Regions from separate parts of the Enterobacter sp. ECC_219_Taxon_10 genome, predicted to be linked through region 1. Evidence: riboswitches for the same ligand, from Rfam matches in the RefSeq annotation. Region 1 holds a riboswitch; each other region holds the start of a gene.
What was found. Region 1 has a riboswitch for thiamine pyrophosphate ahead of thiM (hydroxyethylthiazole kinase). Riboswitches for the same ligand answer to the same signal wherever they lie in the genome.

Region 1 (5,429 bases):
TTAAATACAACAGCCTGCATTTTGATAAGCGGCTCTCCTCCACCCTCTATCTGGTGGGCTTTGCCTGCACAAGCTCGGTGATTGCTTCTGTCCTGTCGCCGCTGGCAGGTTACAGCTATGAGAAATACGGCTTTGCCCAATCCTATCTCATTATGGGCCTGTTGGTTTTCAGCACCACGCTCATCTCTATTTTCCTGTTGCGCTCGGGTAAGTCCTCCTCTGACCCGCTCATGCCGCAACCCTCTACTATCTGACTAAAAGAGTAAACAAATGACGTATTCCATCGCCAAAGCTGAACAGGAATTGCAGGCCAGACAAGGCAGTCTTAACATGCGCTGGTATCCGCGTTACCACCTCGCCGCGCGTGCCGGCTGGATGAACGATCCGAATGGTCTGGTGTGGTTTGACGGCTGGTATCACGCCTTTTACCAGCATCATCCGTACTCAACCCAGTGGGGGCCGATGCACTGGGGCCATGCGCGCAGCAAGGATTTAGTTCACTGGGAACACCTTCCGGTGGCACTGGCACCGGAAGGGCCAGAAGACAAAGACGGCTGTTTTTCCGGGTCGGCGGTGGTGGATGGCGATACGCTGGCACTGATTTACACCGGACATAAATTCCACGGCGATCCTGATGATGAGGCTAATCTCTACCAGGTGCAGTGCCTGGCCACCAGCCGTGATGGCGTCCATTTTGCCCGGCAGGGAACGATCGTTGATACGCCGCCTGGCCTGCATCACTTCCGCGATCCGAAAGTGTGGCGCGAAGGGGAGTACTGGTACATGGTGGTTGGCGCACGGGAGGGTGATACGGGCCAGGTGCGCGTATACCGTTCTGCCGACCTGCGCGAGTGGCTGGATATGGGGGTGATTGCGGTAGCCGAAAAAGAGATGGGGTACATGTGGGAATGCCCGGACTTTTTCACCCTCAATGGTAAACGGGTGCTGATGTTTTCACCTCAGGGGCTGGCGGCAGACGGATTCAAAAATCGTAATCTCTTCCAGAGCGGCTACCTGCTTGGCGAGTGGCAGCCCGGTCAACCTTTCGTGCGTGAAGGAGAATTTGAGGAGATGGACCACGGGCATGATTTCTATGCACCACAAAGTTTCCTGACGCCCGACGGTCGTCGTATTGTTATCGCCTGGCTGGACATGTGGGAATCGCCCCTGCCGGAACAGCAGGATGGTTGGGCGGGCATGCTCTCTTTACCGCGTGAAATGACGCTTAGTGCAGATAATCGTCTGCAAATGCGGCCGGCCAGAGAAGTTGAAAGCCTGCGCGGGGCATGGTTCCCCTGGCCGGTAAGTACGCTTAACAATCAGCAGATCGCTCAGGTGGAAAGGTGCGACGCGATGGAGGTCATTCTGCAGTGGGATTGCGCCAACAGCAGCGCGGAGCAGTACGGCCTTCGCCTTGGCGACGGATTACGCGTCTACGTCGATGCGCAGGTGCAGCGTCTGGTGCTTGAACGCCATTATCCGGAGTATGGCTTGTGCGGTACCCGAAGCGTCGCGCTTAACCTGAACGAAGCGCTAAACCTGCGCCTGTTCTTTGACTGCTCGTCGGTGGAGGTGTTTGTCAACGAGGGGGAGGCGTGCCTGAGCAGCCGCATTTACCCTGGAGAAGGGGCACGCGAGTTGGCGTTGTTTGCCTGGACGGGGACGGCATCGCTCATTGAGGCCGGGGCGTGGCAACTGGAGTAAATGGGTTACGTCAGAAAAACCCAGTAATGTCAGCAAATAATAAAGGCGACTGATGTCGCCTTTAGTTTTATTTAATCTTTCTGGCGTAGCCCTGGAACTGTCCTTCTTTACTCACCGCTAATTTGCCCTTAGCAGGATAGTAAATAAAGGTGTATAACCCTTGCGAATAGACCTTTGCCTGAGGCTCGTTTTCATCCAGCGCGCCCAATACGCCGTCAACATCCAATATCTCTCCTTTAATGGTGATCTTCATCCCTTCCCATTTAAAGGCGTGAGTCGCTTTAGCTGCCTGAGCATGTTGTTTCGCGTCTTTCTTAGCCCAGAGACCCGTACCCGCAGCGGCATCACGCGCGTTCGCCCATGCTGCATTTTGTGCGGATTCATTGTAGGCATTCTGGCGGTTTTGCTCAGCCAGGTAGCAGGTATCTTTGCTGATCCCCTGGCGCTCGCAATCGGCCATGCGCTGAGCAGATGAAGTACACGCAGAAAGCAGGATGGCAGCACCAGCTATTAATACCGCCAGGAGTGACTTTTTCATTTCAAAAATACCTTAATACGATAGAAGGATGTTTAATAACCGCAAATATAATAAGCCTGATACATAATACCTAACCATGCGCCAACGATAATAAGCATCAGGTACAATATTACAGAGATAGCAATGTATTTTGTCATGCTGCTTATTTATTAAAAACCGATCCCTACGCCGACTGAAGCACCCATGTTATTTGCGGTATCATCAGAGAAGCTCACTTTACCAATCATATGTTCGTTAAAGTTAACAGACGCCCCAACCGCTAAAGCGCTTTCACCGTTGTACGTCGCACCGCCAGCCGAGAACATCACGCGCTGATTTGTTTGCACCTGTGGTAAACCGGCCATCGCCATCGCGCCGCTGATACCTGCGTTTGCTTCCTTCTTATTATTATCGACTTCCTCACGCAGCGATTTAAATTGCTGGTTAGTGTTGTTATTCAGTGCCTGTAATGTCTGTTTGGTCGCCTGCAGCTCCTGAGCCTCGGCCGTAACCGCCTGGCTATTAGTAGCGACTTTAGCCTGTGTTGCCGTGTCTACCTGCGTGCGTGTCACGGTGGTCATCACGCCATTTTTTCCATCTTTGCCGTCCTGACCGTCTTTACCATTCGCTCCGTCACGTCCGTTAATTCCGGCAACGCCCTGTGCACCTGTCGCGCCGGTATCGCCTTTATCACCCTTAGCGCCGTCTTTTCCATCAACGCCGTTAGTTGGTTTTGGCGCATTCTCAAGAGCTAACAGGCGGCCATCTTGTATACCGTTAGTAGCTTCAACAGTTGCAAGGCGGCTATCTTGCAAGTTGTTAATAGTTTCAATATTAGTAATTGCTGCTCCGTTAGTCAGCACGCCCTGTAACGCCGCATCACCTTTTTTATTAGCGGTGTCAGCAAGAGCGCCTGCTAATTTAGCTTCCTGATCGACACCAGAAACAGAAGTCTGAAGAGAGGAAATATCATTGGCGTTAGTGTTGATATTATTTTTACTTACGTTGATCTCGTCTTGCATGCGATCGCGATCGCCTTGTAAGTTATAGATTTGCCCGTCTTGCGTTACATTTTCAGCTTTCATGTTATCCAGATTATAAGCGGTATTATTAGTTCCGTGAATCTGGATAAAAGTACCTGAATTGAATACGTTATCGTAAAGGTTAACGTTTACATCAGCTGCTTGAGTTACATTCATAGAGCCAGTAAAAATAACACCAAATACAAAAGCAGCAACGGCATTTTTAACAACTTTCATTTGAAAAGCACTCATCATTTAAAAAGTCAAAATGGGTAAGGCTAGCTATCCTGGCGTGTTGATGTAACGTCTGGTTACGCCTGATTAAAAATAACGGGGTTACGTAGAATTTTGAATAAATCACTTAATTCGTAACGTGCAGCAACTATCAATTAATGCGAGCTTTTGGATATTGATCTAAATCATAAATGGCATGAATAGCTAAAGTGGATTTGTAAGGGGTGACGCAAAATATCTCAATGTTTACATTAACTTATAAGGCGTTCAGTCAAATGCGCGTTTCACGTTAAGCCCTTGATTGAGAGGCTAAATGTTTAGCGGGGTTAAACGGTTTGGAACTCACTTTTTATTTCATTCGAAATAAGTATTAATGATTAATGAAACATAAAATAGACTGACTGAAAGCGAAAAAAATTTATCCGGGTAAAGTTCTTTCTTAACCGCTAAAAAAGAGGGGTGTTTTTTGGATGTAATGAAAATGTTATAGAAAATGGTGTTGATTCAAAGGAGTGGCATGATAGCCCTGTAATTATCGCTGCTAGCCTTCTCTTTCCCTCTTCCTCTGGGTGAAGAAGAGATCCCCGACAGGACGCTTGCGTCAGCAAGTAACTTCCCCTAATCTGGCAAAAAGTAAGTCAATTCTTACCAAATGACTCGGGGTGCCCTTCTTTGTGAAGGCTGAGAAATACCCGTATTACCTGATCTGGATAATGCCAGCGTAGGGAAGTCAGATGCCTTCCCGGTCATCGCTTCTTCACGCAAGGCAGGAGCGAACCCATGCAGCCTGACCTGCTCGATTTACACGTTTTACACCACTTCCGCACCCGTTGTCCGCTTACCCATTGTATGACCAACGATGTCGTACAGACCTTTACGGCCAACGTTTTGCTGGCACTTGGCGCATCCCCTGCAATGGTGGTTGAGGCCGAAGAGGCTGAACAGTTCGCCGCCGTCGCTGACGCGCTGCTGGTTAACGTCGGGACGCTGACTGCGCCGCGCGCGCAGGCGATGCGTCGGGCAATAGAAAGCGCCGTAGCGGCAGGCAAGCCCTGGACGCTGGATCCGGTTGCCGTGGGCGCCCTGACGTTCCGCACCCGTTTTTGCCATCAAATCCTTGCCCTGCAACCGGCCGCCATTCGCGGCAACGCTTCAGAAATCCTGGCTCTGGCGGGAATGAGCGCGGGCGGGCGCGGCGTCGATACAACCGACACCGCGGCCAGCGCGCTACCTGCCGCTCAGGCGCTGGCCCGGCAAACCAATGCCATCATAGTGGTCACCGGTGAGGTGGATTACATCACTGATGGGCAACGCACCCGCACGGTTACGGGAGGTGATCCGCTGATGACCCGCGTGGTGGGAACCGGATGCGCGCTTTCTGCCGTCGTAGCGGCCAGCTGTTCGCTGCCGGGGGACAGGCTGGATAACGTTGCCGCCGCCTGCGGATGGATGAAGCGAGCCGGAACGGCAGCCGTTACGCGCTCGCGCGGGCCAGGCAGTTTTGCCGCCGCGTTCCTGGATGAACTTTACACACTGGAGGAGCAGGCATGAAGCGGATTAACGCCCTGACCATAGCCGGCACCGATCCCAGCGGCGGCGCGGGCATCCAGGCCGATCTGAAAACCTTCTCGGCCCTTGGCGCGTACGGCTGCTCAGTGATTACCGCGCTGGTGGCACAAAACACGCGCGGCGTGCAGTCGGTCTACCGCATCGAGCCGGATTTTGTTGCCGCGCAGCTGGATTCGGTGTTCAGCGATGTGCGTATTGATACCACCAAGATCGGCATGCTGGCCGAAACGGACATTGTGGAAGCGGTGGCCGAACGGCTTAAACGCTATCAGGTGCAAAATGTGGTGCTGGATACCGTCATGCTGGCAAAAAGCGGCGATCCGCTGCTCTCCGCCTCCGCCGTCGAGACGCTGCGCAATAAGCTGCTGCCGCAGGTAGCGCTC
Region 2 (5,429 bases), 1.9 Mb from region 1:
GCCGGGACCTGATTCTCTGGCCAGCACGCCAGCCTCCACGGCAAGACGGAACGCGCGCGCCATCATCACCGGATCGTCAGCTACCGCAATCGCGGTATTCACCAGCACCGCGTCGGCACCCATCTCCAGCGCCTGCGCGGCGTGGCTGGGAACGCCGATGCCCGCATCCACCACCACCGGCACGGTCGCCTGCTCGATGATGATCTCCAGCATTGCGCGGGTTTCCAGCCCCTGATTGGAGCCAATGGGGGCGCCCAGGGGCATGACGGCGGCGCAGCCGACCTCTTCCAGACGCTTACACAACACGGGATCCGCGCCGCAGTAAGGCAGAACGGTAAACCCCTGCTGCACCAGCTTTTCTGCCGCTTTCAGCGTCTCGATCGGGTCGGGCAGCAGCCAGCGGGCATCCGGGTGAATTTCCAGCTTCAGCCAGCGGGTGCCGAGCGCTTCCCGCGCCAGCTGTGCGGCGAAAATCGCCTCTTCGGCCGTTTTGGCGCCGGAGGTGTTAGGCAGCAGCGTGACGCCGGCTTCAAGCAACGGTGCAAGAATGGCATCGCTGTGATGACGCAGATCCACGCGCTTAAGCGCCAGCGTCACCAGCTGGCTGCCGCTTTCGCGAATGGCATCCACCATCAGCTGTGGCGAGGCGAATTTTCCGGTTCCGGTAAACAGATGCGAATCAAAGACTTTATCGGCAATACGTAACATGTCAGCCCCCTGCGATAACCTGAAACAGCAGGATCTGGTCGCCTTCATTGACCTGCTGATGTTCCCACTGCTCGCGCGGCAGGATCTGTTGATTGAGCGCCAGCGCCGTTCCCGGCTTAAGCTGGCGTAATTTATCGAGCAGTACGGCAACGGTAAGCCCGTCGTCGCAGCTCATCGGCTCATCGTTAAACAGAATGCGCATCGCGGCCTCCGCATACCGGGCAGCGGCTGGCGCGGTGTAGCGCCAGATGGCGCCAGCCGCTGGAGCGGGCGTCGAACAGGCGCAGCGTGTTGCGCTCCGTCTCCATGCCGCTGAGCAGCTTGATGGCCTCCAGCGCCTGCAGCGTGCCCATCACGCCCACCACCGGACCAAGCACACCCGCCGTGCGGCAGTTGCGCGCTGGCTCGGCATCGTCCGGCCACAGGCAACGGTAGCAGCCCTGCGCCCACGGCGGCGTCAGGACCATCATCTGCCCGCCGAACCCCACCGCGCTGGCGGTGATCAGCGGCGTATTCTCTGCCACGCAGGCGGCGTTGATGGCCTGACGCGTCGCCATATTATCGGTGCAGTCCAGCACCGCGTCGGCAAGGGCGACTTCACGCTGCAAATGTTCACCGCTCAGCCGCGTCTGAAGTGCAATCAGTTCGATATCGGGGTTGAGCTGATTCAGCCTCTGGCGCGTAACTTGCGCTTTAGGCTGGTTGACATCGTCTGTCGTGAAGAGGATTTGCCGCTGCAGGTTGCTGAGGTGCACTTCGTCGTCATCGGCCAGCACCAGCGTGCCCACGCCCGCACCGGCCAGATAGAGCGCGGCGGGCGCGCCTAATCCTCCCAGGCCAACAATCAGCACCCGGCTGGCGAGCAGCTTTTGCTGCCCGTCGATGGCGATATCTTCCAGCAGGATCTGACGGCTGTAGCGCATAAAATCGCGGTCATTCATTGCCAGCTCCTGCCAGCTGTAAAAGCTGTTCGGTGGCGGACCGCCAGTCTGCGGCCTGGGTGATGGCGCTGACGACGGCGATACTGCCGACGCCGGTCTCCAGCACTGCCGGGGCGCGTTCAAGGCTGATTCCGCCAATGGCGACGGTCGGGTAATCGGCAAGGCGCTTAACGTGACTCGCCAGCTGCGTCAGCCCCTGCGGCGCCGAGGGCATCTGCTTGGTTTGCGTCGGGAAGACGTGACCCAGCGCGATGTAAGAGGGGCGGGCCGTCAGCGCCACGTCGATCTCCATGTCATCGTGTGTTGAAACGCCAAGGCGCAGGCCAGCCTGGCGGATGGCGTTCAAATCGGTGGTTTCCAGGTCCTCCTGACCCAAATGGACACCATACGCCTGGTGCTTAATCGCCAGTCGCCAGTAATCGTTGATAAACAGACGCGCGTCGTAACGGCGTCCCAGCGTGATGGCGGCGACCACATCGGCCTCTACCTCTTCATCGCGCTTATCCTTGATGCGCAGCTGGAGGGTGCGAACGCCGGCCTCAAGCAGGCGTTCGATCCACTCCACGCTGTCCACCACCGGATAGAGCCCTAAACGGAAGGGCACGGAGGGGAAATCAGGCTGGTACATTACGCCTCCTCTTTTTTGAGGTAGATTTCGCCGCCTTTCGTGCGGAAGTTTTCTGACATGTCCGCCATGCCGACTTCAATGGTCTGCGCGGCGGCGTAGTCGCGCACCTCCTGGCTAATTTTCATCGAGCAGAACTTCGGCCCGCACATGGAGCAGAAGTGCGCCACCTTACCCGATTCCTGCGGCAGGGTTTCATCGTGGTAGGCGCGGGCGGTGAAGGGATCGAGCGCCAGGTTAAACTGGTCTTCCCAGCGGAATTCAAAGCGCGCTTTGGACATGGCGTTGTCGCGGATTTGCGCACCCGGGTGGCCTTTCGCCAGATCCGCCGCGTGGGCGGCAATCTTGTAGGTAATCAGCCCCTGCTTCACGTCCTCTTTGTTAGGCAGGCCGAGGTGCTCTTTCGGCGTCACGTAGCAGAGCATGGCGCAGCCGAACCAGCCGATCATTGCCGCCCCAATGCCTGACGTGAAGTGGTCATAGCCCGGCGCAATATCGGTCGTCAATGGCCCCAGGGTGTAGAACGGCGCTTCGTGGCAGTGTTCCAGCTCCTCGGTCATGTTGCGGCGGATCATCTGCATCGGCACGTGGCCCGGGCCTTCAATCATTACCTGCACGTCATACTCCCAGGCGATTTTGGTCAGTTCGCCCAGCGTGTGCAGCTCGGCAAACTGCGCTTCGTCGTTGGCGTCGCGAATTGAGCCCGGACGCAGGCCGTCGCCCAGCGACAGCGAGACGTCATAGGCGGCGCAGATTTCGCAGATCTCGCGGAAGTGCTCGTAGAGGAAGTTTTCCTGATGATGGGACAGGCACCACTTCGCCATAATGGAACCGCCGCGCGAGACGATGCCGGTCAGACGCTTCGCCGTCATCGGCACATAGCGCAGCAGCACGCCTGCGTGAATGGTGAAGTAGTCCACACCCTGTTCCGCCTGCTCCAGCAGCGTGTCGCGGAACGCTTCCCAGGTGAGGTTTTCGGCGATACCGTTGACCTTCTCCAGCGCCTGATAAATCGGGACGGTACCGATCGGCACCGGGCTGTTACGCAGGATCCATTCGCGGGTTTCGTGGATGTAGCGGCCAGTAGAAAGATCCATTACCGTATCCGCGCCCCAGCGCGTTGACCAGACCAGCTTTTCCACCTCTTCTTCGATGGATGACGTCACCGCCGAGTTGCCGATGTTGGCATTGACCTTCACCAGGAAATTGCGGCCAATAATCATCGGCTCGGATTCCGGATGGTTAATGTTGGCGGGGATAATGGCGCGGCCGGCGGCCACTTCGTCACGCACAAACTCCGGGGTGATGTTTTCCGGCAGGCGAGCGCCAAAGCCTTCGCCCGGATGCTGGTGGCGTAGCACTTCGCTGCGGATGCGCTCGCGACCCATGTTTTCACGGATGGCGATGAACTCCATCTCCGGCGTGACGATCCCTTGGCGCGCGTAGTGCAACTGGGTCACGCATTTGCCCGCTCTGGCGCGTTTTGGCGTCAGCAGGCCGGTAAAGCGCAGCTCGTCCAGACCGTCGTCGGCCAGACGTTCTTTGGTATACGCAGAGCTGCGCACGCTCAGCTCTTCGCAGTCGTTACGCGCGTCAATCCACGGCTGGCGTAGCTTTGCCAGGCCCTGTTGGACGTTGATGGCAACATCAGGATCGCCGTACGGGCCTGAGGTGTCATACACCGGCACGGCTTCGTTGTCTTCGTACTGCGGGTTCTCTTTGCTGCCGCCAATAAGCGTCGGGCTAAGCTGGATTTCACGCATCGGCACGCGGATATCGGCCTGCGAGCCGGTGATGTAGATACGTTTCGAGTTTGGGAAGGCGGTCCCTTCCAGGGTATCGATGAAGCGTTGGGCGTGTTCGCGCTGTTCGCGACGGGTCAATTTAGCGATAGACATAGCTCATTCCAAAAGTGAAGGACATGGCTTGTCAGACGACGGATGAAGCAAGAGAAGATCGCCCAGGGGCGATTCAACAGCAGTGTAACTCTTGTTCCCTTCGCAGGTATTAGCCTGATCAGGTTCCGCGGATCCCGAATTAACGGTCTCAGCCCGCGCGTTCAGGCGCTGGGCACTCCGACAAGAAAAATCCCCCTCCGTAGAGGGGCGAATGGTTGTAAATTACTCGTTAACGATTAAGAACTCAAGCCGGGCGCACGACGTTATCTTCGTGGCTGACGTCCAGGCCGTTATCCAGGGCGAGGGCGATCAGCTTATCTTCCAGCGTGAATCGCTCTTCCAGCGCTTCGCCAAGGTCGGAAAGCGCCTGCTGGAACTCAAGATAATTATCGTGATCGATGGCATTCTCGAGCGTGGAATCGTAGTAATCCATAATCTGCTGGGTATTGGCTTCCAGTAGTGGACAAAGTTTGCTGGCCGCTAAACAGGGATTTGTGCCTTCCATTTCGCGGATAATACGTTCATAAATGTTGAAATGGCCGTCGGAAAGGTAGTCGACCAGGCTCTGACAAAAATCATCCAGCGCTTTTTCGTTCAGCCGCATAAAGGATTCTTTGCCAGGCTTAAGACCGACCAGATTGTAATACGCCACGAGGAGATGCTTGCGTACATGTAGCCAGCGATCCACCAGTGTGTTACTTCCTCCAACGCGCTCCGTCAGGCTTTCTAGCTGGTTTAACATGGTCGACTCCGCAAAGTTTAGAATGGGATCTACTTATCCAAAATGTAACCACAATGCTAACAACATGTCAGTGAAGCGAAGGTAGTGCAATAGATATGGATCGTATTATTGAAAAATCAGATCTGGGTTGGTGGATCGTCAGTCACGAACAGAAGTTGTGGCTGCCCGGTGGAGAAATACCCTACGGTGCGGCAGAAACGTTCGATCTCGTGGGCCTGCCTGCGCTCAGGATCGGCGAGTGGCAGGGTGAGCCCGTATGGTTGATCCAACAAGCGCGTCGTCAGGATATGGGATCCGTTCGCCAGGTGCTTGATCTGGATGCGGGACTGTTCCAGCTCGCGGGGCGGGGCGTGCAACTGGCGGAGTTTTATCGCTCGCACAAATACTGCGGCTATTGCGGGCATACCATGCACCCAAGCAAAACCGAGTGGGCGCTGCTCTGCGGCCACTGCCGTGAACGTTATTATCCGCAGATCGCGCCGTGCATCATCGTCGCCATCCGGCGCGACGATTCC
Region 3 (5,429 bases), 2.5 Mb from region 1:
GCGGCAATGATCTCCAGCTTCTGGCGCTGGGCGTCGTTCAGCCTGAGCCCCGGATGCATTCCCAGAGCGATGTTTTGCCGCACCGTCAGATGGGTAAACAGGTTGTTTTCCTGGAACAGCATTGAGACCGGACGTTTTGCGGGCGGCGTGTGGGTATGATCGTGATTTTCAATGACGATCGCGCCGCTTGCCGGCTGAAGAAAACCCGCAATCAAATTAAGCAGCGTGCTTTTTCCCGCGCCGCTTGGGCCAAGTACGGCGATCATCTCCCCCTGGCGCACGGAGAGCGTGAAGCGCATCGGCAGATGCTGGTAAAGCCAGGTTACATCAGTCAGTGTTAACATCGCGCCCCGGAAGTTTTTCGATAACGGTAAATAAGGCAAAGCACAGCAGCAGCAGTAACAGTGCTGTGACCGCGCCATCATGACTGCGATAAGAGCCGATTTGCTGATAGAGCCAGAACGGCAGCGTGCGGAAATCTTCGTTGCCAAAGAGGGCTACCACGCCAAAATCGCCAATCGACAGCACGCAAGCAAACGCCAGCGCCTGGGCGAGCGGCCGTTTTAGCGCGCGGAGTTCGACCACCTTCAGTCGCTGCCAGCCCTGCATGCCCAGCGACTGGCACAGTAAACCGTAACGGCTGTTGACGTCGCGCATCGGGTTTTCCAGCACCTTAAGCGCGTAAGGGATGGCCATTAAGGCGTTGGTAAAAATGACGATGCCGTCGGCGCTTTCCGGCAGGCCGATGGTGCTGTTGAACAGTAAAAAGAAGCCCGTCGCCAGCACGATGCCCGGCATCGCCAGAATCAGCATGCCCGTCAGCTCCAGCGCCTGTCCGGTTTTACGAGCATGACGCGCGTAGAGCTCGCGGCTGCTCCAGAGCAGCATCATGGTCAGAAGTACACAGACCAGCCCGGCTGCCAGCGCGATGCGCAGCGAGGTCCACGTCGCTTCCCAGAGGACGGGCTGCTGCAGGACGGACGTGAGATTAAGGTTCAGTCCGTCAACGATAACGGCCAGCAGCGGCGGCAGCAGCAGCATGAGCGCCAGCATAATCAGGATAAAATCGGCGACGCGGCTGTGCAGGCTGTCCTGCGGGTCGCGCCAGCCGGTTATGTGATTACTGCCAGCGGGAATGGCTTTACTCAATCGCTGGCTCAGCAGCACCAGCACCAGACAGCACGCCATCTGCACCATCGCCAGCAGCGCGGCGCGGCCCGGATCGTAGTCGTAACTTAAGGCCTGATAAATCGCCAGCTCGATGGTGGTGGCCTGCGGCCCGCCGCCGAGCGAAAGCACGGTGGCAAAGCTGGCGAAGCAGAGCATAAAGATTAGCGCGGCCACCGGGGCAATCTGACGTCGCAGCCACGGCCATTCGACAAAGTGGAAGAACGACCAGCCGCGCATGCCGAGCTGAGCCGCAATCTGGCGCTGTTCGCCGGGAATGTTTTCCAGCGCCTGTAAAAAGAGGCGCGTCGCCATCGGCATATTGAAGAAAATGTGCGCCAGCAGGATGCCCTTCAGCCCGTAAGGGGAAAAGGTCCACTCCAGCCCCAAAGATGCAAAGAGCGAAGCCAGCCAGCCCTGACGACCGTAGACGCTCAGAATGCCAAAAACGGCCACCAGAACTGGCAGGATCAGCGTCATGGCGCACAGGCGCAGCAGAGCCTGCCTGCCGGGAAAACGCCGGCGGTACAGCGCTCGCGCGAGGAAAATGGCCGGGATCGCTGACAGCAGCGCAGAAAGAAACGCCTGCCAGAAAGAGAACCGGATAACGTGCCAGAGATAGCTGTCGTGCCAGAGCGCGAGCAGATCGCTCTCTGGCGCATTAAACCACAACGCAAGGAATGCCCCCAGGCTGACCACCACCATCAGCATGGCGGCGAGCAGACCGGGGATTAACCAGCCGGGAATTAACGGCTGACGGCGCGTTGCCATTCACTTACCCATGCTGCACGCTGCGCGGCGACCTGCTGCGGCGTAAATTCCAGCGAGGTTGTTGGTTTGGTCAACTGCTCGAAACCTGCGGGCAGCGCAACGCTGGTGACCGGATACATCCAGTTGCCTGCGGGAACCGCATTCTGGAACGCCGGTGAAACCATGAACTTCAGGAACTTCTCGGCCAGCTCCGGCTGTTTGCTGGCGGCGGTACGCGCTGCCACTTCCACCTGCAGATAGTGCCCTTCAGCAAAATTCGCGGCGGCGTAGTTATCTTTCTTCTCAGCGATGATGTGGTAGGCCGGAGAGGTGGTGTAGCTCAGCACCAGATCGCTTTCGCCTTTCAGGAACAGGCCGTAGGCTTCGCTCCAGCCCTTGGTCACGGTGACGGTTTTGGCGGCCAGTTTCTGCCACGCTTCCGGCGCTTTATCTCCATAGACTTTCTGCATCCACAGCAGCAGGCCCAGACCCGGCGTGCTGGTACGCGGATCTTCATAGATCACGCGCCACTTCTGGTCACTTTCCACCAGCTCTTTCAGGCTTTTCGGCGGGTTTTTCAGCTTATTTTTGTCGTAAACAAAAGCAAAATAGCCGTAATCGAACGGCACAAAGGTGTCGTTTTTCCAGCCGCCCGGCACGTTGACGGCATCTGCCGCCACGCCGCTTTTGGCAAACAGTTTGGTTTGCGTCGCGGCTTCCAGCAGGTTGTTATCCAGCCCGAGCACCACGTCGGCCTTGCTGTTTTTCCCTTCCATGCGCAGACGGTTGAGCAGCGACACGCCATCTTCCAGCGCCACGAACTTCAGCTCGCAGTTGCAGTCGGCTTCAAAGGCTTTTTTTACCACCGGGCCAGGGCCCCAGTCGGCGGAGAAGGAGTCGTAGGTGTAGACCGTCAGGACGGGTTTCGCGAAAGCAGGCAGCGCAAACAGCGCCAGCAGGGGGAAAACTTTTTTTAACACTTTGCACCTCAGAGTTGAGTGGCAAAGGATTTTGAGCGACAGCCTCAAATCCCTTCGCCGGCGTTATCCGGATCAGGTTCGACGGGTATTATCTCAGCGCACATCTGTGATGCAGCACCCCGTTGAGAACGGCGCTATTGTAATGATTTGGTGAATATTACGAAAGCGTTATGGTTCCGGCGGCGCAAACCAGGCGGATTTAAAATCAAACCAGCCCAGGGTGTTCATCCGCAGGCCGCGCATGCTGCGCTGTCCCTGGATCAGCAGCCAGTGGTGGATCAACGGTACGATCGTCTGCCCGGCCAGCAGCTCCTGGCACCATGCGGCCAGATCCATTTCGCCTGCCCGCCACTTCGCGGCGTCCTGCTGCCAGTCCCGGTTGATACAGTGCTGAATGAGGGGCACTTCATACAGGTGAGAAAAGAGCGAGAAATCAAGCGGCAGCGTGAAGTTGGCGCTATTGAGCCAGATATCGCTGACGACATCCCCGCGGTGCCATTCATCATAGTCGACTTCCTGTATCGCCAGTGTCACGCCTTCGGCCGCCAGCAGCTTGCTCATAATCTTCGCGATAAAACGGTGCTCAATGTGATCGCGATAGTAGCTGAGGGTGATGGTCTCCAGCCCGGCAGGTTTTCCACTGCGCACCGGCTGAGCATGGTGCCAGCGCGGAAGCAGGCCATATGCCGGGAACCACCAGGTCTGGTATTGCTCCTCTGCGTGATAAATCAGGTTAGCCGGGGCCAGAACATGGCTGATCCACGTGCGGACGTCGTGGTTTGCTCCGCGGTGGCTGCGGCTGTCAAAGAGCAAGTAGTAACAGCCCTCCTCCAGGCGACTTTCGAACGCCTTTTCGCTTGTTGTGGGGCCTTCCAGCGTCAGGCCTGCGCTCAGCTCTTCGTTGAGATCCGGTAATACCCAGACGTTCACTTCGTCGATCAGCGCCCGATAGCCAAAATAGTCATCAAAGGCGCGGATTTTGAGCTGGTTGTTGGTATTGCGCGTCACGGAGTAGGGGCCCGTGCCAATCGGCAGGCTGGCAAAATTGTTCAGCGATCGCCATTCGCCGGGCAGGATCATTGAGGGCACATAGCCCAGCAGCCACGGCAGCCATCTGTCCGGCTGCGACAGTTCAATGTCCAGCGTCCAGGCCGTGGGGGAGTGGATCCGCGAGACGTGCGAATAGAGCGGAAGCGTGCGGGCGCGTTCCAGAGAGGTGATGACGTCACTCATCTCCAGCTCGCGTCCGTGGTGGAAGTGAATGCCCGGGCGTAAAAAGAAACGCCAGTGCAGGGGGGAAAGCTGCTGCCAGTGGTGCGCGATGTCCGCTTCCAGTTCCCCGTTTTCCTCATTTATTTTCGTCAGGCCGCTGAATATCTGCCGGGCCATATGGGTTTCAGAACGACGTAACGCCGTGCCGGGCAACAGGTTTTTCATTGGCCGATAGTAGAGCACCCGCATAATGTGGCGGCCCTGACGAAAGCTGCGCCCCAGATGCGAGACCAGCATCTGGCGCACGGCGGCCTTGTCGCCCACCAGCTGGACCAGCTGATCGATGCGATCCTGCTCCAGCAGATCCTCCGCCCGCTGTTGCTGCAGCGCCAGACCAGTATAGAGGAAGGTTAAGCGAGAGCGCTTGCCGCGTCCGGCCTCGGCCTCCCAGCTTAGCCAGCCCTGCTGCTGCATGGTGTTGAGCAACGTGCGCATATGGCGGCGAGAGCAGTTGAGAAGTTCTGCCAGCTCGTTAAGCGTGGTCTCCTGCGATTGACCCTCGCAGCACTGCCACAGGCGGATAAATTGTTGTTGCAGTCGACCGGATGGCATAAAAGAGGAACTCCTGACAAAAAATCAGCAATTTATTAATCCCTATATTAGGCCAATAATGCTTTCCGATGAAGTGAGGAGGTAAATTATGAAGAGGTCTACCGCACGTCAGTTTTATCAGCAGTACTTTTCAGCGACAAAAGGATCGTCCTGGCTGGCCCGCCAGTGTGCAGAGCAACGGCTGAAAATATTGGAAGAACTGATGCAGTGGGACGTTACGAAACCGACCTCTTCCCGCTAACTCGCCTCGATCATGTGTGACTGAGTATTGGTGTTTATCACCCGCCAGCAAAATGTTTTTGCTGGCTTTTTTCGTTTATTCTTTCACCCAATTTCGATTCGCTTTCACAAGGACTTGCGCATGCTGTGGTTGATGACGATGGGGCGCCGCCTGAATGGCGTATATGCCGCTTTTATGCTGGTGGCCTTTATGATGGGCGTGGCGGGGGCCCTACAGGCACCGACGCTGAGCCTGTTCCTCAGCCGCGAGGTGGGCGCACAGCCGTTTTGGGTTGGCCTGTTTTATACCGTCAACGCCATTGCCGGGATCCTCGTTAGCCTGGGACTGGCGAAACGATCGGACAGCCAGGGCGATCGCCGCAGGCTGATCCTCTTTTGCTGCGCGATGGCCGTGGGCAACGCGCTGCTTTTTGCCTTTAACCGTCACTACCTGACGCTCATTACCTGCGGCGTGCTGCTGGCCTCTCT

Region 2: linked by a shared signal. The riboswitch ahead of thiC (phosphomethylpyrimidine synthase ThiC) and the one ahead of thiM (hydroxyethylthiazole kinase) in region 1 are both predicted to bind thiamine pyrophosphate.
Region 3: linked by a shared signal. The riboswitch ahead of thiB (thiamine ABC transporter substrate binding subunit) and the one ahead of thiM (hydroxyethylthiazole kinase) in region 1 are both predicted to bind thiamine pyrophosphate.

Annotation. Positions count from the first base shown of each region.
Region 1 is NZ_CM178005.1:3,256,871-3,262,299, reverse strand. Features, by position in the region: gene AC4ICF_RS15540 (MFS transporter) at 1-254, shown strand, start outside; gene AC4ICF_RS15535 (glycoside hydrolase family 32 protein) at 271-1,704, shown strand; gene AC4ICF_RS15530 (hypothetical protein) at 1,772-2,242, opposite strand; gene AC4ICF_RS15525 (YadA C-terminal domain-containing protein) at 2,392-3,480, opposite strand; TPP riboswitch at 4,126-4,222, shown strand; gene thiM (hydroxyethylthiazole kinase) at 4,258-5,028, shown strand; gene thiD (bifunctional hydroxymethylpyrimidine kinase/phosphomethylpyrimidine kinase) at 5,025-5,429, shown strand, end outside.
Region 2 is NZ_CM178005.1:249,647-255,075, forward strand. Features, by position in the region: gene thiG (thiazole synthase) at 1-708, opposite strand, end outside; gene thiS (sulfur carrier protein ThiS) at 710-910, opposite strand; gene AC4ICF_RS01085 (HesA/MoeB/ThiF family protein) at 894-1,649, opposite strand; gene thiE (thiamine phosphate synthase) at 1,642-2,277, opposite strand; gene thiC (phosphomethylpyrimidine synthase ThiC) at 2,277-4,172, opposite strand; TPP riboswitch at 4,251-4,362, opposite strand; gene AC4ICF_RS01100 (Rsd/AlgQ family anti-sigma factor) at 4,417-4,914, opposite strand; gene nudC (NAD(+) diphosphatase) at 5,010-5,429, shown strand, end outside.
Region 3 is NZ_CM178005.1:785,453-790,881, forward strand. Features, by position in the region: gene thiQ (thiamine ABC transporter ATP-binding protein ThiQ) at 1-344, opposite strand, end outside; gene thiP (thiamine/thiamine pyrophosphate ABC transporter permease ThiP) at 328-1,938, opposite strand; gene thiB (thiamine ABC transporter substrate binding subunit) at 1,914-2,897, opposite strand; TPP riboswitch at 2,929-3,029, opposite strand; gene sgrR (HTH-type transcriptional regulator SgrR) at 3,066-4,721, opposite strand; gene sgrT (glucose uptake inhibitor SgrT) at 4,810-4,962, shown strand; gene AC4ICF_RS03690 (sugar efflux transporter) at 5,083-5,429, shown strand, end outside.